3 linked regions of the Martelella mediterranea DSM 17316 genome follow. The protein of the gene in region 1 interacts with the protein of each later gene in a pairwise test. Links are inferred from orthologs where the notes say so. Each region holds a gene or a part of one and is shown in the gene's direction. Other genes may lie near its edges. The genes, in order: mdeB, nth and groL.

The links.
Region 2: the proteins of mdeB (region 1) and nth interact in binary tests that used the Escherichia coli proteins (3 or more experiments, as listed by UniProt). The link is inferred for Martelella mediterranea DSM 17316 from one-to-one orthologs.
Region 3: the proteins of mdeB (region 1) and groL interact in binary tests that used the Escherichia coli proteins (3 or more experiments, as listed by UniProt). The link is inferred for Martelella mediterranea DSM 17316 from one-to-one orthologs.

Annotation. Positions count from the first base shown.
Region 1 is NZ_CP020331.1:322,392-329,442, forward strand. The notes cover bases 3,528-6,810. They hold mdeB (alpha-ketoglutarate dehydrogenase), read left to right. Parts: upstream 3,528-3,922; coding sequence 3,923-6,610; downstream 6,611-6,810. Other genes in these bases: Mame_RS23285 (Lrp/AsnC family transcriptional regulator), read right to left, coding at 3,528-3,791; Mame_RS23295 (dihydrolipoyllysine-residue acetyltransferase), read left to right, coding at 6,622-6,810. In the rest of the region: Mame_RS23265 (GntR family transcriptional regulator), read right to left, coding at 1-259; TRAP transporter substrate-binding protein DctP, read left to right, coding at 418-1,443; Mame_RS23275 (TRAP transporter small permease), read left to right, coding at 1,444-1,989; Mame_RS23280 (TRAP transporter large permease), read left to right, coding at 1,986-3,278; more of Mame_RS23285, read right to left, coding at 3,306-3,527; more of Mame_RS23295, read left to right, coding at 6,811-7,051. UniProt on the Escherichia coli protein: Component of the pyruvate dehydrogenase (PDH) complex, that catalyzes the overall conversion of pyruvate to acetyl-CoA and CO(2).
Region 2 is NZ_CP020330.1:1,012,590-1,019,194, forward strand. What follows is about bases 3,769-6,605. They hold nth (endonuclease III), read left to right. Parts: upstream 3,769-4,739; coding sequence 4,740-5,471; downstream 5,472-6,605. Other genes in these bases: Mame_RS04650 (methylated-DNA--[protein]-cysteine S-methyltransferase), read right to left, coding at 3,769-4,154; Mame_RS04655 (DUF2244 domain-containing protein), read right to left, coding at 4,230-4,715; fdhA (formaldehyde dehydrogenase, glutathione-independent), read right to left, coding at 5,714-6,605. In the rest of the region: Mame_RS04620 (Gfo/Idh/MocA family protein), read right to left, coding at 1-315; Mame_RS04625 (hypothetical protein), read right to left, coding at 614-823; Mame_RS04630 (hypothetical protein), read right to left, coding at 884-1,120; Mame_RS04635 (hypothetical protein), read right to left, coding at 1,203-1,439; Mame_RS04640 (hypothetical protein), read right to left, coding at 1,507-1,743; tal (transaldolase), read right to left, coding at 2,049-3,005; more of Mame_RS04650, read right to left, coding at 3,270-3,768. UniProt on the Escherichia coli protein: DNA repair enzyme that has both DNA N-glycosylase activity and AP-lyase activity. The DNA N-glycosylase activity releases various damaged pyrimidines from DNA by cleaving the N-glycosidic bond, leaving an AP (apurinic/apyrimidinic) site.
Region 3 is NZ_CP020330.1:4,164,550-4,171,148, forward strand. What follows is about bases 2,481-5,311. They hold groL (chaperonin GroEL), read left to right. Parts: upstream 2,481-2,985; coding sequence 2,986-4,638; downstream 4,639-5,311. Other genes in these bases: groES (co-chaperone GroES), read left to right, coding at 2,610-2,906; Mame_RS19415 (outer membrane protein), read left to right, coding at 4,925-5,311. Also shown: Mame_RS19390 (bifunctional riboflavin kinase/FAD synthetase), read right to left, coding at 1-108; Mame_RS19395 (TIGR01459 family HAD-type hydrolase), read right to left, coding at 129-977; chrA (chromate efflux transporter), read right to left, coding at 1,015-2,379; more of Mame_RS19415, read left to right, coding at 5,312-5,611; Mame_RS27385 (hypothetical protein), read right to left, coding at 5,709-5,912; Mame_RS19420 (IS110 family transposase), read right to left, coding at 5,928-6,599.

The DNA of each region.
Region 1 (7,051 bases):
CGAGGCGCACCGGCGTGCGTGAAACATCGAGCAGCTTGGCAAGTCCGACCTCGGTCAACCGGTCGCCCGGGGATATGTCGCCCGTCATGATCAAATGACGCAGGCGCTTTGTCACCGCCTCTGTATTGCTGCTCGGTGCAGATCGTGATTGCATGCAATTTGTAACCTCTTTAATCCTCTTGGCTGGAAAATCGCAGGAATATGCGCGTAATACAACCCGAAAATTCGCATGTATCAAAAAATGATTGTTGAATTGCATGCAATTTTATGAAATGAGTTGCGAGGGAGAGACGTTCAGATCTGGATCGGCAAGGCTGTCACCATGCACCCTATCGGCGTGCATCGATGCGGAATATGGCTCGGCCGGCCGGTGCAATGAAAACCGGGTGCGACAGGCACCGAGAGGGAGGCGTGCCAATGATATCGAGAACTCTGACCGCTGCGATGGCGGTGATGCTTCTGACCGGAGCTTCGGCCAAGGCGGAAACCAGCGTGGTCTTCAACAATTATCTTCCTGAGCATAATGAGATCATGCGCAATGTCATTCGGCCCTGGGCCAATGCCGTGGAAGAGGCCTCTGATGGCAATATAGAGATCGATTTCACGGCCTCGTCGCTGGCGCCGCCGCCGCGCCAACTGGAGATGATCCGGGCGGGCGTTGCCGATGCGGCGATGAATATTTCATCCTTCACGGCGTCTCAGTGGCTTGCGCCGCTGATTTCGGAACTGCCGGTTTTGTTCGATCGCGACAGCGCCAAGGCGCATTCCATTGCTCTGTGGCGCGCATATGAGAAGTTTTTCCGCGAAGCGGAGCCCATTGACGGGGTCCATGTCGTCGCGCTGGTGGCGCTCACGGGCAATCACATCTGGAACAACAAGCGTCCTGTCGAAGTGGCCGAGGATGTCAGCGGTCTCAAGCTGCGGGTCAATCCCAATGGCGTGCCCGTGATCGCTGCCATGGGCGGCGTGATTGTCTCTCGCCCGGCGGTCGATACATTTGAACTCGTCGAGCGCGGGGTGGTCGATGGCACCGTCCTGCCAATCTCCTCGGTTGAAGGGCTCGGTGTGCTAGAAGAACTAAAATACGCAACGCTTTATCCGGGCAGCCTTTATCGATCGACGGCTTCGATCATCTTCAATCAGAAGGTCTGGGATGCCATGCCGGAGGCCGACAGGGCCGCAATCGAGAAAGTCAGCGGCGAAGCGCTGGCGGCGCTTGCAGGCGGCAATCTCGATGATGCGACCGAACAGGCCCGCGCCGAACTGGAGCCAGCGGGCATGGAGGTCATCGAGGCCGGCGCCGATCAGATAGCCCAACTGCGTCAAAGCGAAGAGGTTGAAGCGGCGATTGCAAAGTGGAAGGAAAAGGTTGCCGGGCTTGGGCTTGATCCTGATGAAGTGATCAGTTTTTATCGGGCCCAGCTTGAGGAGCTGGAAAACTGAATGGCCGCCGCTCCAGATACGGCGACCAGCCGCGCCAGCACGGTTTTCGAAACGCTCCTAAAGGTTGTCTTGACGGTTACCCTGTTGGGCATTCTCGTCCTGACCTTCTTCGATGTTGTGGGTCGTTACGTATTCAACGCGCCGATCCCGGGCGCCTTTGAAATTCAGCAATATGGCATGGGAATCCTGATCTTTGCGGGTCTGCCCCTCATCACGTTTGACCGCGGCCATATCACCGTTTCCCTCATCGATGGTTTTTTTGGGCGAAACGCGATGTTGAAGCGCGTTCAGGGCGCGGTTCTGAATTTGATCAGTGCCGCGATCGTGGCGCTTTTGACCTATTGCCTCTGGGACCAGGCGGAAAAGGCAATGCAGTGGGGGGTGACCTCGGCGTTTCTTGAGTTGCCGCAATATCCCGTGATGTTCTTCATGGCGTTGATGGGCGCCGTAACCTGTGCCGTTCTTCTCCTCCAGGCGGCGACGGTGATCCGGGGCCGTCAGACCGAAGAGCAGGGAAGTCACGCCGGGGGAGGGTGGGAGCTATGATCGCTGGTCTGGTTGGAATGGGCTTGCTTCTGGCCCTGGCGTTTATCGGAGTGCCCCTCGGCTTTTGCATGATGCTCGTAGGCTTTGGCGGTTTCGCGATGGTGCGCGGAACCGACGCGGCGCTTGCGATGCTGGGCCAGACGGTGACCTCAAACAGCATGTCATACGGGTTTATCGTCGTTCCCCTGTTCGTGCTGATGGGAAACCTCATCTATCGGGCGGATCTGGCCTCGGATCTCTATAGAACCTCCTACGCCTGGTTCGGGCGTTTTCGCGGCGGGTTGGCCATGTCCACCATCGTCGCTTGCGGAGGCTTTTCCGCGGTGAGCGGATCGTCCGTCGCGACGGCGGCCACCATGGGCAAGGTGGCGTTTCCGGAGATGATAAAATACGGCTACAGCCCGTCATTCTCCGCGGGCACGATTGCCGCTGGCGGGACGATCGGTATTCTCATTCCGCCCTCGGTCATCCTGGTCCTCTACGGGATCATAACGGAGTCGGATATTGGCGCGCTTTTCATTGCCGGAATTCTCCCGGGGATTCTGACGGTTTTCGGATATTTGCTGGTCGTTGTCGGACTGACGACGCTATTCCCGGGCATCGGGCCCAGAGGGGAGCGTTTTTCCTGGAGATACCGGTTTGCCTCGCTCAAAGGGGTGTGGCCGGTCATGCTGCTGTTTTTCTTTGTGATCAGCGGGCTCTATTTCGGCATGTTCACCGCCACGGAGGCGGGCGGCATGGGGGCCGTGGGGGCGCTTGTCTTCTGCATTATCCGGAAGAGGATAACATTGAAGGGTTTTCTGGAATCGATTTTCGAGGCCGGCAAAATGACGGCGATGGTATTCACCGTGGCGCTCGGAGCGCTCGTTTTCTCGAATTTCATAGAAATCGCCCGCATGCCGGCAGAACTCAAAACCTGGATGGAGACGCTGGCCCTGTCGCCGATGCAGGTGATGTGGCTGATTCTGGCCATATATCTCTTGTTGGGGTGCGTGTTCGAAGGCGCGGGCATGGTGTTGTTGACCGTTCCGCTCTTCGCCCCGCTCGTGTCGCTTTTGGGCTTCGACCTCATCTGGTTCGGAATCGTGGTTGTCGTCGTGACCGAGATTTCGCTTGTGACGCCGCCGATCGGGATGAATGCCTTTGTCATGAAGGCGGTTATCCCTGAACTTTCACTCGGCGCCATCTTCAGGGGAATAGCGCCGTTCTGGGTGGCGGATATATGTCGCCTGGCGCTGATCGTGTTTTATCCGCCGATAGCGCTTTATCTTCCCTCGGTCATGGGATGAAGGGCCGCCCCTCTCGAAGGGCGGCTCTTAACCCGAGGGCGCATTTTCGATCGGCAGGGCGGTTTTGTATTTGACCTGCTTCAGGGCGAAGCTCGACTTGATATTCGCGACCCCGGGGACCGTGGTCAGGTAATTGATGATGAATTTCTGCAGCAGGTCGACATCGGCGACCGCCACGCGAATGAGGTAGTCGCTGTCGCCTGTCATCAGGTAGCATTCCATGACCTCGGGATAGGATTCCATCTTGCTCTCGAACAGTTCGAGCGCGTTTTCCACCTGGCGTTCGAGCGTGACCTGAATGAAGACGCTGATCGACAGGCCGACGGATTTGGGATCCACCAACGCCACATAGCGGTCGATAACCCCTTCCTCTTCCAGGGCGCGCACGCGCTGCAGGCAGGGCGAGGGCGAAAGCCCCACGCGACCGGACAGTTCCACATTGGTGATCTTGCCATCCACCTGCAGCTCGGACAGGATTTTTCTATCTATTTTATCAAGTGCGATTTGCCGCATTTTATTTCCTTGAGATTTCGCTTGGCAGCATGAAAGACTGATTATTTGGTTTTTGCAATATATGAACGGCAGAACATATTCCGTCTCTTCGCCTATGATCGGGAAAACATTGCGTCTGGGAGGCGAGCACGATGAGTAAAGTCGAACTTCAAATTGGCGGTCATATTGATCCCGATCCTCTGGAGACGCGCGAATGGATCGAAGCGCTCACCGCGGTGATCGAGGCCAATGGAAGTTCGCGCGCCCAATTCCTGCTCAGGCAGTTGGAGGAGGTCGGACGGCGCAACGGCGTTTTTGTCGGCGGTCAGCCCTATTCCTCCTACCGGAACACGATTCCCGTGGCGTCTCAGGGGCACTATCCGGGCAACCTCGCCATCGAGGAGAAGCTGACGTCGATCATGCGTTGGAACGCGCTGGCCATGGTGGTTCGCGCCAACAAGGCCTATGGCGGCCTGGGCGGCCATATCGCCAGCTATGCCTCCGTGGCGGAAATTTTCGAGGTCGGGTTCAATCATTTCTTCCGCGCGAAGACCGAGACATTCGGCGGCGATCTCGTTTACTTCCAGCCGCATTCGGCGCCGGGCGTTTACGCGCGCGCCTTCCTGGAAGGCAGGCTGCAGGAAGAGCAGCTTGACAATTACCGGCAGGAACTGTCGGGCAACGGGCTCTGTTCCTATCCGCATCCCTGGCTGATGCCGGATTTCTGGCAGTTTCCGACAGGGTCGATGGGGATCGGCCCGTTGAACGCCGTCTACCAGGCGCGCTACATGCGTTACCTCGAAGCCCGCGGATTGGCCGACACCGCCGGGCGGCACGTCTGGGGCGTGTTCGGCGACGGCGAGATGGACGAGCCGGAATCGGTTGCCGGCCTGACGCTGGCCGCGCGTGAAAAGCTCGACAACCTGACCTTCATCGTCAACTGCAACCTGCAGCGGCTTGATGGGCCGGTGCGCGGCAACGGCCAGATCATTCAGGAGCTTGAGAGCCTGTTTATCGGCGCTGGCTGGAATGTCATCAAGGTGCTCTGGGGGTCGGAGTGGGACGGCCTTTTCGCCCGGGACAAGGATCTGGTCCTGCTCAGGCGCTTTGCCGAAACCGTTGACGGGGAATACCAGAATCTCGGCTCCAAGGACGGCGACTACAACCGCCATAAATTCTTCGACATCGACCCGGCCACGCGCGATCTGGTTTCGCACATGACCGACGACGAGATCCACACGCTCAAGCGCGGCGGGCACGATCTCAGAAAACTTCATGCCGCTTTTGCCGCCGCCAAGGCGCATAAGGGGCGGCCCACGGTCATCCTCGCCAAGACCAAGAAGGGCTACGGCATGGGCAATGCCGGCGAAAGCAGGATGACGGCCCATCAGTCCAAGAAACTCGACATGGAAGCGCTGGTGAGCTTCCGCGACCGGTTCAAGCTGCCGTTGAGCGAGAAAGATCTCGAAGACCTGAAATTCTACAAGCCGGCGGATGACAGCGAGGAAATGCGCTATCTGCGCGCGCGCCGCGAGGCGCTGGGCGGGTCGATGCCGTCGCGGCGCACCACCGTTCAGGGCGCCGCGCTGCCCAACATTCCCGAACTTGCGGACTATGCGAAATTCGCGCTGGAGGCGGATGGCAAGGAAATGTCGACCACGATGGCGGCGGTGCGCATGCTCAGCGCGCTCTTGAAGGACAAGTCGGTCGGACCGCGCATCGTGCCCATCGTCGCCGATGAGGCGCGCACCTTCGGGATGGATAACCTGTTCCGCCAGATCGGCATTTATGCGCCCGAGGGCCAGCTCTACGAACCGGAGGATGCCGGCTCGATGCTGTTCTACAAGGAAGCGAAGAATGGCCAGCTGCTCGAAGAGGGGATTACGGAAGCCGGCGCCATTTCATCCTGGGCGGCGGCTGCCACATCCTATTCGGTTCACGACACGGCGACATTGCCCTTCTACATCTATTATTCGATGTTCGGCTTCCAGCGCGTCGGCGACCTGATCTGGGCTGCGGCCGACCAGCGCGCCCGCGGGTTCCTGCTCGGCGCGACGGCGGGCCGCACGACCCTGTCCGGCGAGGGGCTGCAGCACCAGGATGGCGCAAGCCATGTGATTGCCGCGACCATTCCGAACTGCAAGGCCTACGACCCCGCCTTTGCCTACGAGCTCGCGGTGATCATGCATGCGGGCATCCTGCGCATGATGGATGAGCAGAGGGACGAGTTCTATTATCTGACCGTGATGAACGAGAACTACGCCCAGCCATCCATGCCGGAAGGATGCGAGGACGGAATCCTCAAGGGCCTGTACAAGCTCGGCGAACGCGGCAAGGCAGAATCCGAAGTCAAGGTCAGACTGGTCGGCTCCGGCACGATACTCAACGAGGTCATCGCCGCCGCCGATATCCTCGCTGACGATTTCGGCATTGCATCCGAGATCTTTTCGGCGACGAGTTTCTCGGAGCTTTCACGGGAGGCTCGCAGCGTCGAAAGGCGAAACCGGCTCTCGCCCCAAAAGGAACGGGCGAAGTCCTATGTCGAGACATGTCTGCCTGGCGAACTGCCCATTATCGCCGCGACCGATTATGTCCGCGCCGTTCCCGAAATGATCGCTCCCTATGTCGAAGGCCGTCTTGTCGCCCTCGGCACGGATGGCTTCGGCAGGTCCGATCAACGCGAGGCCCTGCGCCGGTTCTTCGAGGTCGATCGCGAAAGCATCGCCATTGCTGCAATCGAGGCGCTTGTTCGGGCGGGGCACAGCGAACCCGAGACTTTGACCAAGGCGCTCAAGTCGTTCGGGATCGACGGCACGTCGCCGGATCCGTGGACAGTTTGAGGGTGTCGGACATGAGCAAGACCATAGAATTCACCGTGCCCGATATCGGCGATTTCTCTAGCGTGCCTGTCGTCGAAATCCATGTCGCGCCGGGCGATACCATATCGATCGACGACTCCGTCATATCGCTTGAATCCGACAAGGCCACGCTGGATGTGCCCTCCACCATTGCCGGGCGGATCGTCGAAGTGTGCGTCGGTGAAGGCGACAGGGTCAGCCAGGGCTCGCTGATCGCCATCGTCGAGATCAGCGCCGAGAATGCAGCTTCGGATGAGGCTCGGGGCACTGAGAAAGAGACGGCGGTCGAGACCGCCACTGCCGAGCCCCCGGACGCCGCCGCCGCGCCGGCGTCAAAGCCGGCGTTGGCGACAACCACGACGGCGGTCGCCGATGGAAGGTTGGCCCATGCCTCGCCCGGGGTTCGAAAGCTCGCGCGCGAAC
Region 2 (6,605 bases), on another replicon or contig:
GTAGCTCTCCTCGATACTCATCACGATCGGCTTTTCGGTGAAAACGGTCAGTCCCGCCTCAAGCCCGGTGCGGATATGGTCGAGATGCATGAAATTGGGCGAACCGATCATCAAGAGATCGAACGTCTCGTTTTCGATCAGCGCTTCGGGCGTGTCATAGGCCCTGCCGGGAGAAATGCCGTCTTTTTCAAGCGTTTCGAGACCTGCGGGTGCCGGATCCACATAGCCCACGATCTCGAAATCGGGGTCCAATTCGGAAAACACCACGCCAAGATAACCCAGACGGAAACCGAGTCCGATAATAGCGACCTTCATGGAGGACTGTTCCCAACATTTTCGTAATTTATTTTCTTCAGACTGAGACAAGAAAGCCGAAACGTCAACAAACTTTCACTAAAAAAATGACTTCATGAAAATGATTTTCAGAAACTTGTCATGGCCTCAATACTGACAGGAGGGCGCGCCGGGATCCGCTGACGCCCGCCACACGACAAAAAAAAGGCCCCGGAAAACCGGGGCCATCCTGAGGTGGAGGGGGGCAAGTCACCTCGGGCATTGCAGCCGATGTTGGGCTTTGCCAGTTTCGGCGGCGAAAGCGGCAGGCTGTTCGTGATCAGTCGACGGGCTGTTGGGCCTCGTCACTGACAGTCATTCCAGCACTCTCCGCGGTGTCGAAACGCTCGGTGCTTTCAATGTCGATGCCGTCGGCGGACACCATCATCCGCAGACCGTCCATCGGGATCGCCGCTGGCTGGAGAGCGAAGGCCGCCGGCGCGGCGGCCAGCAAAAGGACCAGGGCTGAGGGGACCGTGAACCTTGTCATTGCCATTGCTCCTGGAAGAGTGCGACGCCGGAAACCGGCGCGCACGCGTTGTTTGTTGCGTCAGTCGTCGCTCTGGCGAACCTGATCGACGAGCTTCAGCGAACCGTCATCGGAAACGCGGAAGAAATTCACGTAACGGTCGCCAAACTTGTCGGTGCCATTGATCTGGACCGTGGAGCCGACCGGAGCCTTGGACAGCGTGCCGGTTTCCGGAACGGCCGAAGGCTGGATGGCGAAGGCGGCGGGGGCTGCTGCGAGGGCGGCAACGAGCGCTGCGGTTGCTGTGAACTTGTTCATTGTGAATACTCCTTGGGTATTTTTATGCGGAGCGCCTCTTTCGGCGCATTATCATTATTGTTTGCGGTGGGTACTACCGCTTTCAGTCGTCGCTCTGGCGAACCTGATCTACGAGCTTCAGCGAGCCGTCATCGGAAACGCGGAAGAAATTCACGTAACGGTCGCCAAACTTGTCGGTGGCGTTGATCTGGACCGTCGAGCCGACCGGGGCCTTGGAAAGCGTGCCGGTTTCCGGAACGGCCGAAGGCTGGATGGCGAAAGCGGCGGGGGCTGCTGCGAGAGCGGCGACGAGCGCCGTGGCTGCTGCGAACTTGTTCATTGTAAAATATTCCTTAGATATGTGGGCGATGGGTGCGCTGGTGCCAGCGCGCCCATCGCTATGTGTGTCAGTCGTTGCTCTGGCGAACCTGGTCGACCAGCTGCAGCGAGCCGTCTTCGGTCACGCGGAAGAAGTTGACATAGCGGTCGCCGAAATTGTCGGTGCCGTTGATCTGGACCGTGGAGCCGACCGGGGCCTTGGAAAGCGTGCCGGTGTCCGGAACGGCGGAGGGCTGGATGGCGAAGGCCGCGGGGGCTGCTGCGAGAGCGGCGACCAGGGCGGCGGTTGCTGCGAACTTGTTCATGATGAAACTCCTTTGATCATCATTGTGTCGTTTGATGACTGGGAGATGGGTTTTAATCAGTTGATTAACAAGTCTTCATTTTAGAACCGCAGCGTCGTTTTTTTGTTGACGACCCACTCCGAAGTCTTTGATGCCACTCCATTTTTCAGAACGAAACTGCCTGAGCAGCGCGACGAATCGCATTATAAATCAATTGATTAAATCGGTATTGAGGCCATCGCCTAGAAGCCCGCAGGGGCCGTTTCAGGCAACAAAAAACCCGGCCGCGAGGCCGGGTCATTTTTCTATTTTTTGTCAAAAAAACTTCAGGCGTCGAGCTTTTCCGCCACCAGCGTGCGCAATTTTCCGAGGTCCTTGGCGAAATTGCGGATGCCTTCGGCGAGCTTTTCGGTCGCCATCGGGTCCTCGTTCATCATCCAGCGGAAGGTTTTTTCGTCCATGTCGACCTTGTCTTCGGCCTCGAACACATCGGGCGTGAGCTTGCGTTCCAGCTTGCCCTCGTCAGCGGCGAGTTCTTCCAGCAGGTTCGGCGCGATCGTCAGCCGGTCGCAGCCTGCAAGGCCTTCGATTTCGCCGGTATTGCGGAACGAAGCGCCCATGACCACGGTCTTGATGCCGTTGGCCTTGTAGTAATTGTAGATCGAACGGACCGACAGCACGCCCGGATCGGTCTCCGACGTGTAGGTCTCGCCGGTGTCCTTCTTGTACCAGTCGAGGATGCGGCCGACGAAGGGCGAGATCAGGAAGGCGCCGGCATCGGCGCAGGCAATCGCCTGGCACTTGGCGAACAGCAGCGTCAGATTGCAGTCGATGCCTTCCTTCTGCAGGACTTCACAGGCGCGGATGCCTTCCCAGGTCGAGGCGAGCTTGATCAGGATGCGTTCGCGTCCGATGCCGCGCTCGTCATAGGCCTTGATGATCTCGCGCGCCTTGGCAATCGAAGCATCGGTATCAAAGGACAGGTCGGCATCCACTTCGGTGGAGACCCGGCCGGGGACCAGCTTGACCAGCGCAGCACCCACATCGATGGCAAGCCGGCTGGCGACGGCTGCAACGACGTCATCCTTGGCGCCGCCCTGCTCCTTGCCCCACTTGATCGCCTCGGCGAAGGCGTCGTCGAACATGTCGGTGGACAGCGCCTTCAGCACGATCGAGGGATTGGTGGTGCAATCGACCGGTTTCAGTTTCTCGACAGCGCGGATATCGCCGGTATCGGCAACGACCGTGGTCATCTCGCGCAATTGATCTAGCTTGGAAGCCATTTTCCTCATCCTTCCTTCTATGGCCGGGCCCGAAGGCCAGCCGCAATCCTGTTCCGCCGAAGCCGTCGCGGCGCTCCCGCGATGATAGCGGGTCGCGGTGATGCGTTCATGACTGTTCGCAGACATCGGCCCGCCATGCAAGGGCGGCGGTTTCCCGGCGACTATCGCAAGCCGGGCTTTTCAAAGTCAAGAAAGGATATGGAAACGAAGGGCCGAAACGGCAACCGGTTCGGCTGGAATATCCGTTTTGGTCAAGCGCGGCGCTCACGCCTTGCCGGCCTCCCAGCCGAGCATGGCCCGTTTGCGGGTCACGCCCCAGTGATAACCGGTCAAGGCGCCGGACTTGCCGAGCGCGCGGTGACAGGGAACGACGAAGGAGACCGGATTTCGCCCGATCGCAGCGCCGACGGCGCGAGACGCGTTCGGGCGGCCGATCTCGGATGCGATTTCGGAATAGGACTTCGCCTTGCCGAAGGGTATCTTCAAAAGGCTTTCCCAGACCTGAACCTGGAAATCCGTGCCGATCAGAACGACCTTGAGCGGCCGATCCGAGGACCATTCCTCCGGGTCGAATATCCGCCGCGCATAGGCCGCCGTCGCCGGCTCGTCCTCGATATAGGTCGCATTGGGCCAGCGCGCGGTCATGTCCTCGAAGGCGGTGCGCTCCTCGCCCGGATCGGCGAAGGCGACGCCGGCAAGGCCGCGATCGGTGATCATCAGCAGCGACCGGCCGAAGGGCGAGGCATGAAATCCGTAGCGGATCACCAGGCTCTCGCCGCCGCTCTTCCATTCGCCCGGCGACATCGCCTCATGGGTGACGAAAAGATCGTGCAGCCGTCCGGGGCCGGACAGACCGAGTTCATAGGAGGTGTCGAGCACCGGAAGCCGCTCCTTGCCGAGAAGCTCCTTGGCGTGGTCCAGCGTGATCGCCTGCAGAAACGCCTTGGGCGACAGGCCGGCCCAGCGGGTGAAGGTCTTCTGCAGCCCGGTCGGCGACATACCGAGCCGCTCGGCGATGGTCTCGAGCCCCGGCTGTTCACGATAATCCTCGCTGATCATCGTGATCACGCTGCGTACTGTGTCGTAGTCCGCTCCGCAGGGTGTGGTCTCCACGGCGCTGTCGGATATGGTTTCAAATAAGGCGTTCATCGGCTTCGTGCTCCTTCGTCACGGCAGGAAGCACGGTTTCTTTCCGCGCCGCCACCCGATTCTTGCCAGAGGCGCTCAAATGCGCTGTTTCACGGTGGCCAGCGCCTGCCGGAAGGCCCTGGCGAAGCTCTCGCGATCATCGGGATTGAGAAAGGCGCCGATCTCGGTCCGCCGCCCCTCCCCCGCAAGCGCCATCTGGGTGATGCCGAATTCATCGTGACGGTCGACGGTGAAGCGCGCCCAGAATGGATTGTAATGCGCCTCGAGCCGCTTGCCCGCCGGCGTCACCTTGGTGACGGATATCTCGAGCCGCGACACCCGGACATGCTCGCGCTCGAGCGCGCTGCGATAGGACAGCCGGAAGGCGGCATAGAGACCGGCAAAGGCCGCAAGGCAGTAAAGCGCGATCGGCCATGCGCCATGGACGGTGAAATAGAGCACATTCGGCACGAAGCCGAGGGCCGCGAGCATGAGCAGCACGCGAAAACCCTTGCGCCCTAAAGAGCGATGGGGGAAAAGTTCAGCCGAAAAGACCGGCCTGTCATCAAGCGCTTCGGTCATTGCGCGTCGAGCCAGATTGAAAAAATGACAAAAACCAGAACCACAGTCAGCACCCAAAGGCGCAAAAAGTCAAATCGCGCGCGGCCGAGCGCCTATAGCGAGGCGGAAATCCGCGAGATTTTTCGCCGCTTCGAAATCCAGCGGCCGGAGCCGAAGGGCGAGCTCGAGCACACCAACCCGTTCACGCTGCTGGTGGCCGTGGCACTCTCCGCCCAGGCCACCGATGTCGGCGTCAACAAGGCGACCCGGGCGCTGTTTGCGGAGGTCGAGACGCCGCAACAGATGCTGGACCTCGGCGAGGAAGGGCTGATCTCGCATATCAAGACGATCGGGCTTTACCGCAACAAGGCCAAGAACGTGATCGCGATGAGCCGCAAGCTGATCGACGATTTCGGCGGCGAGGTGCCGCGGACGCGCGAAGAGCTGGTGACGCTGCCCGGCGTCGGCCGCAAGACCGCCAATGTGGTGATGTCGATGGCGTTCGGCCATGCGACGATCGCCGTCGACACCCATATCTTCCGCATCGCCAACCGCATCGGCCTCGCGCCCGGCAAGACGCCGGACGAGGTCGAGGCGAAGCTGGAACGGGTGATCCCGGACGAATACCTGTTCCACGCCCACCACTGGCTGATCCTGCACGGCCGTTATGTCTGCAAGGCCCGCAAGCCGGACTGTCCGGCCTGCGTGATCGCCGATATCTGCAAGGCCGCGGAGAAGACCTCGGAAATGCCGGCGCCGCTGGTGCCGATCGGGTGAACCGCGGTCTTCGACCGTTCAGTTTGCTGGCAAAGCTGCCCCACACTCTGCGTCATCCTCGGGCTTGACCCGAGGATCCAGGGCCACACGATGTACGCTTGCCTGAAAAGCCTTTTCCTCAAGGCTGGAGCAGAATGGATGCTCGGATCAAGTCCGAGCATGACCCCTTGGGGATGGCTGACGGACGGGAGAACCGTCACGTCGCCCGGTTTATCAGCAGTCTGGACGGCCTCTCAGACTTGTTAGGCGGCGACCATGCCATGCGGATCGATGACGAATTTCTTCGCCGCCCCGCCATCGAAATCGGCATAGCCGCGCGGGGCGTCGTCGAGCGTTATGAGCTCGACATTCACCGCCTTTGCGATATCCACCCGGCCATAGAGGATCGCCTGCATCAGCGCCCGGTTATAGCGCATCACCGGGCATTGGCCGGTGTGGAAGGAATGCGACTTCGCCCAGCCAAGGCCGAAGCGCAGGCTGAGTGCGCCCTTCTGTGCCGCCTTGTCCGCCGCGCCGGGATCTTCGGTCACGTAAAGACCCGGAATGCCGATCTGGCCGCCGGCGCGGGTCAGGTCCATGGCCGAATTCAGCACGGTGGCCGGCTGCTCGTGGCTGTGATCATGGCCGCAGCCATGGGCCTCGAAACCGACGCAATCGACAAAGGCATCCACCTCCGGCGTGCCGGTGATCTCGGCCACCATGTCTCCTAGCGTCGCATCCTGCCTGAGGTCTATGGCCTCGCAGCCGAAGCTTTTGGCTTGCCGCAAACGCTCGGGGATCATGTCGCCGACGATGACGCAGGCAGCGCCCAGAAGCCTCGCGGAGGCTGCGGCGGCAAGGCCGACCGGCCCGGCGCCGGCGATATAGACGATCGAGCCGGGCCCGACGCCCGCCGTCACGCAGCCGTGGAAGCCGGTCGGGAAGATGTCGGACAGCAGCGTCAGATCGGTGATCTTCTCCATCGCCTGTTCGCGATCGGGGAATTTCAGCAGGTTGAAATCGGCATAGGGCACCATGACGTATTCGGCCTGCCCGCCGACCCAGCCACCCATGTCGACATAACCATAGGCAGCACCCGGGCGCGACGGATTGACGTTGAGGCAGATGCCGGTCTTGCCTTCCTTGCAATTGCGG
Region 3 (6,599 bases), on another replicon or contig:
GCTTTGATGGCCGCGATGGACGCCATCGAAATTGCCGATCGCAACCACCCCGCCCTTCAGCGTTTCAGGCAGCGGTTCACGAAATTCATTGCGATGGAATACGGTCATGCTTTGCGTCCGGCGCGTGTTCAGGCGAGTTTCGTCATCCAGTATTTCGGATGCGCGCCGTGTTGCGTCAAGAACCGATCGAGCGACGCTTCGTCAACTTTACCGTTCACGGCGTAATCGGCCTCGTGGATGCCTTCGGCCACGAACAGCAGATCGAGACCGTAATCGATCGCGCCGCGCACATCCGTCGGCATGCCGTCGCCGATGGCGAGCACGCGGGCGGGATCGACATCGCCGCGGAGCTCCGTGGCCTTGGCCAGCGCCGCGTCATAGATCGGCTTATGCGGCTTGCCGGCGATGCGGGTCTTGCCGCCGAGTTCGCTGTAAAGCGCCGCGAGCGCGCCGGCGCAGGGCACGAGCCGGTTACCGCGCGAGACCACGAGATCGGGATTGGCGCAGATCAGCGGAAGGTCGCGTGCGGCAAACCGCGTCAGCAGGTCGCGATAGTCTTCCGGCGTTTCGGTTTCATCATCTTTGAAGCCGCTGCACAGAATGCCCTCGGCGTCGGCCTCGTTGACGTTCTCGACCCCGGTATCCCCGTAAAGGTCGGCGTCGCGCTCCGGCCCCAGATAATAGAGCTTGCGCGGACCTTCAGCGACCAGCGTCCGGGTGACATCGCCGGAGGTCACGATGGCGTCGAAGCTTTCATCCGTCACGCCGAGCGCTGCAAGCTGCTCCTTGACCGACGGTCCAAGCCGCGGCGAATTGGTGAGCAGGATCACCGTCTTGCCGGCGCGGCGCGCCTCGGAAAGCGCAACCTTCGGCGTATCGAAGGAGGCCACGCCATTGTGAAGAACGCCCCAGACATCGCAGAGCATGACATCGTAATCGGCATGAAGCGCACGGAGAGCGTCGATCGGTTTCGGCATGGATTTTCCTTGTTCCTTGGAAGGCGCGGACAAATGGTCACAACAGCGTGCCGATGGCAAGCCCCGTAAGCGCTGCGCCGGCAAGAAGCGGCAAAATGCCGACCCTGAATTTGATGAGCGCGACAATCCCCGCGACGCTGATGGCAAGCGAGGCCAGATCGAGGCTAGCCCCGTCCGGCCATATCAGGCTCGCGCGAAGAAGCGGCGGCAGCGAAAACAGCGCGATCCGGTCGACCGAGCTGAACAGGACGTTGAGCGCGAACCAGAGCGAAAGATTGGCAATCACGCCGACGATCGCCGCGCCGATGCCGGCAAGCGCGCCGGAAAGCGCCGCATTGCGGCGCAGGTCCTCGACATAGGGCGCGCCGGCGAAGATGAACAGGAAGCTTGGCACGAAGATCGCCCAGGCGGTCAGAACCGCGCCGATGAGGCCGGAGACAAGCGGCGCGGCGAAGACCGGCGCGGCATGGGCCGCCAGAAAGCCGACGAAGCACAGCACCAGCACCAACGGCCCCGGCGTCGTCTCGGCAAGGGCCAGCCCGTCCATCATCTCGGCCGGCGTCAGCCAGTGATAGGTGGCCACCGCCTCCTGCGCCACATAGGTCAGCACCGCATAGGCCCCTCCGAAGGAAAACAGCGCGATCTTGACGAAGAAGCCGAAAATATCGGCCAGCGTGTGGAATTCGCCGAACGGGACCAGCACGATGAGCGGCAGCAGCCAGATCGCGGTCCACAACAGCAGCGTCGCCGCGGTGGAGACGCCGCGCCTGCGCCAATCCCGCTTCACCGGGATATCAGGCGCGGCCGCCACCGGCCGCCGCATGAACACATAGCCGACGAGCCCGGCCGCCAGCACCACGACCGGAAAGGCCACGCCGAAGACGAACAGCGCCAGAAAGGCCGCGAGCGCGAGCCCCACCGACACCGGCCCCTTCAGCGAGCGCCCCGCCATGCGCCACAACGCCTGCACGACGATGGCGAGCACCGCCGCCTTCAGCCCCATGAAGATCGCTTCCAGCCAGGCGGCATCGCCGAGCGTGGCATAGAGCGCCGCGAGCGCGACGATCAGGACGAAGCCCGGCAGCACGAACAACAGGCCCGCGGCGATGCCGCCCCGCACGCCATGGAGCATCCAGCCGACATAGGTCGCCAGTTGCTGGGCCTCGGGACCGGGCAGCAGCATGCAGTAGTTGAGGGCGTGAAGGTATCGGTCGGGCGGAAGCCAGCGCTTCTCGTCAACGATGATCCGATGCATCAGCGCGATCTGGCCGGCCGGCCCGCCGAAGGACAACAGCCCGATACGCGCGAAAACGCTGACAAGCTCGCTGAAGTCCGGCTTTTTATCCTCTGTTGCAGCGGCCGTCACAATGTCCTCGCAATCCGAGTGGAAATGATTCCGCATTGATATCAAGGGCCGGGGTTACGATCACGGCATAAAACCTGTATGAAGCCCGGCAATAGGCGGCCTGAAAAAGTTCCGACGGCGATCAAAAAAACTTGAAGCCGTTTCTTGACACCGCTTCTTCCCCTTCTTAAATCACCGCTATTAGCACTCTCTAGTGAGGAGTGCTAACACTGATCCATGCGACCGCAAAAACGGTCGCGAATGTCATTCGATCGAGGGTATAGACAATGGCAAGCATTTCTTTCCGCCCCCTGCACGACCGCGTCGTTGTACGCCGCGTGGAGTCTGAAGAAAAGACCAAGGGTGGCATCATCATCCCCGACACCGCCAAGGAAAAGCCGCAGGAAGGCGAAATCGTCGCCGTCGGCAACGGCGCCCGTGACGACAGCGGCAATGTTGTCGCGCTCGACGTCAAGGTCGGCGACCGCGTTCTGTTCGGCAAGTGGTCGGGCACCGAAGTCAAGCTCGACGGCGAAGACCTTCTGATCATGAAGGAAGCCGACATCATGGGCATCGTCGCTTAATCAAGCGCCTTCCCACGATCCACCTTTCCAACCAGCCGGGCATATGCCCATAAGGTTTTGATAAACCAGGAGTTTTCAAATGGCTGCTAAAGAAATCAAATTCGGCCGCTCTGCGCGCGAAAAGATGATGCACGGTGTTGACGTGCTCGCTGACGCCGTGAAGGTCACGCTTGGCCCCAAGGGTCGCAACGTCGTTATCGAAAAGTCCTTCGGCGCGCCGCGCATCACCAAGGACGGTGTTTCGGTCGCCAAGGAAATCGAACTGGAAGACAAGTTCGAGAACATGGGCGCCCAGATGGTCCGCGAAGTTGCTTCGAAGACCAACGACATCGCCGGTGACGGCACCACGACGGCAACCGTTCTCGCTTCCTCGATCATCCGCGAAGGCAACAAGGCCGTTGCCGCCGGCATGAACCCGATGGACCTGAAGCGCGGCATCGACCTCGCCGTCGCCGAAGTCGTCAAGGACCTCCAGGCCAAGGCCAAGAAGATCAACACGTCGGAAGAAGTCGCCCAGGTCGGCACCATTTCCGCCAATGGCGAAAAGCAGATCGGCGAAGACATTGCCGCCGCCATGCAGAAGGTCGGCAACGAAGGCGTCATCACGGTTGAAGAAGCCAAGACCGCCGAAACCGAACTCGAAGTCGTCGAAGGCATGCAGTTCGACCGCGGCTACCTGTCGCCCTACTTCGTGACCAACTCCGAGAAGATGGTCGCAGAACTGGAAGACGCCTACATCCTGCTGCACGAAAAGAAGCTCTCCAACCTTCAGGCTCTCCTGCCGGTTCTGGAAGCTGTCGTTCAGTCCAACAAGCCGCTCCTGATCATTGCTGAAGACGTTGAAGGCGAAGCACTTGCGACCCTCGTCGTCAACAAGCTGCGTGGCGGTCTCAAGATCGCAGCCGTCAAGGCGCCTGGCTTCGGCGATCGCCGCAAGGCCATGCTCGAAGACCTCGCCATCCTGACGGGCGGCACGGTCATCTCCGAAGATCTCGGCATCAAGCTCGAAAATGTCACCCTCGACATGCTCGGCACTGCCAAGAAGGTCTCGATCACCAAGGAAAACACCACGGTTGTCGACGGTGCCGGCCAGAAGTCCGACATCGAAGCCCGTGTTGCCCAGATCAAGGCCCAGATCGAGGAAACCACCTCCGACTACGACCGCGAAAAGCTGCAGGAACGTCTTGCCAAGCTCGCCGGCGGCGTTGCCGTGATCCGCGTTGGCGGCTCGACGGAAGTCGAAGTGAAGGAAAAGAAGGACCGCATCGACGACGCTCTGAACGCGACGCGCGCGGCCGTTCAGGAAGGCATCGTGCCCGGCGGTGGCGTGGCCCTGCTGCGCTCCTCCACCAAGATCGCCTCCAAGGGCGAGAACGACGACCAGGAAGCCGGCATCAACATCGTTCGCCGTGCGCTCCAGTCGCTGGTTCGCCAGATCGCGACCAATGCGGGTGACGAAGCTTCGATCGTCGTCGGCAAGATCCTCGACAAGAACGACGACAACTTCGGCTACAACGCCCAGACCGGCGAATATGGCGACATGATCGCCATGGGTATCGTCGACCCGGTCAAGGTTGTCCGCACGGCCCTGCAGAACGCAGCCTCGGTTGCCTCGCTGCTGATCACCACCGAAGCCATGATCGCCGATGCTCCGAAGAAGGAAAGCGCCGGCGGCGGCATGCCCGACATGGGCGGCATGGGTGGAATGGGCGGCATGGGCGGCATGATGTAATCAGGCAAAAGCCTGATTACAGAATAGCACGCCCATCATGCTCAATGGTTTGGCGCGGCAAGCGCGCCAAACTGGCGGCATGATGTAACCAGGCGATAAGCCTGATTACAGAATAAAGCCCGGTCCTATCCGGAATAAGAAAGGCGGCGCTTCGGCGTCGCCTTTTTGTGTTCTATCTGCAACACGCCCGTTCGGTTCTTGCGTCTTAGCAGCCCGAAAGCTTCATCTCGGCGAGCAGGATGATATTGCCTTTCATCAACTCCGCTCGCTCAGATGAAAGATCCCGATGAAGCTCCTCCCCTGCACAGTTCTTGCCGCCTTCCTTGCCGCTTCCGCTGCGGGAGCAGCGGATATCTCCATGCCCGCCGCGCCGCCATCGCTGGCGGTTGTTGACTGGTCGGGCTTCTATTTCGGCGCGGAAGGCGGCTATGGCTGGCTGGCCGGGGAAATACCGGAAACCGTCTTTACCGCCGGCAAGACCGAGGCGGCCTCCGGCGGCACGGCGGGCGTTTTCGTCGGTTACGACCATCAGCTCGACAACCGCATGGTGATCGGCATCGAAGGCGCCTACAGCTATAACTGGAACGACAATGACTACGTCGTCTCCTCCCCGCTCCCGATCCTGAACGGCCAGAGCGTGACTTTCGGGACCGAGTGGCGGGCAAGCGTGGAGGGACGGCTTGGCTATGCCTGGGGCAAGGCGCTCGTCTATGCCTCGGGCGGCTTCGTCTCGACCCGGCTAGAGGGCAGCTTTTCGCTCACCGGTCAGGATTACGATGATGTGTTGAACGGCTGGACCGCTGGCCTCGGCGTTGATTACGCCTTCAACGAACATGTCTTCGGGCGACTGAAGGCGAGCTATAGCGATTACGGCAAGACCGATCTCGTCACTCAGGCGACCGGCCTACCGGGCCTTGATGATACGAAACTGTCTCAGGCCAGCATCACCGCCGGCATCGGTTTCAAGTTCTGATAGAACGGACCGCAAAAAAGGGCGGCGAACCGCCCTCCGTTTGCTGACATAGCCGTCAGTCTCGGAGTTCGTGATACTCGGTCCCCCACCTGTGTCATCAACTCTGTTGGATGACTTTCTCTGTGAACCTTGCATTGAGGGTCACGACGATTTTTCGCATGACTGCTGCGATCGCGACGATTGGCTTTTTGCCGGCTTCGACAAGGCGCTTGTAGAAGGCGGCGAACTCGCCCCTTCCGCGGGCGGCCTGCATGGCCGGCATGAACAGGATGGTGCGCATGACGGGTCTGCCGCCGCGCATTCTCCGGTAACCGATCTAGTTGCCGCTCTCGTTTGGGTGCGGCGCCAGGCCGGCCAGCGCCGCCGCCTTCTTTCGATCCAGCGTCCCGAGTTCGGGCATTGTGGCGATCAGGGCGGCGGCGGTTGTCTCCGCGATGCCGGTCATCGCCATTGCGATGCTGGCCCTGGCTGCAAAGGCTTCGCTGCGCATGAGCATGCGGATTTCCTTGTCGAGCAGCGCGATCTGGCGATTGATGGCAGCGAGCATGGCCTTGAAGGTGACGGCAAGTTCACGTCCGCCCGGCGCCATGGCGCGGTTTTGCTCGGCGACCCTGATGGCGACCAGATCGGCGCGGCGGCGCACAAGGGCCTTGAGCCTTGCCTCTTCAGGGTTTTCAGCCTGCCACAGGGACAGGCTTGCCCAGCGTTCCATGCCATAGGCGACCATTTCCCGGGCATCGATCGCATCGCTCTTGCCGACCCGTCCACGCGAACGAATGAAGGCCTTGAGCCTGCGCGTATCGGCCCGGTGGACGGCAAGGCCGCGCCGCAGGCACTCTTCGATCAGGACGGTTTCATACCCGCCGGTGGGTTCGCAGATGACCAGATCTGCCTCGCAGTTTCGCAGGAAGCGACGAATATCCCTGCTGCGATTGGCGATGACGGTGGCCGGACCGCCGCAGGAAACGGCGATCGTGTCCTTTGCAAC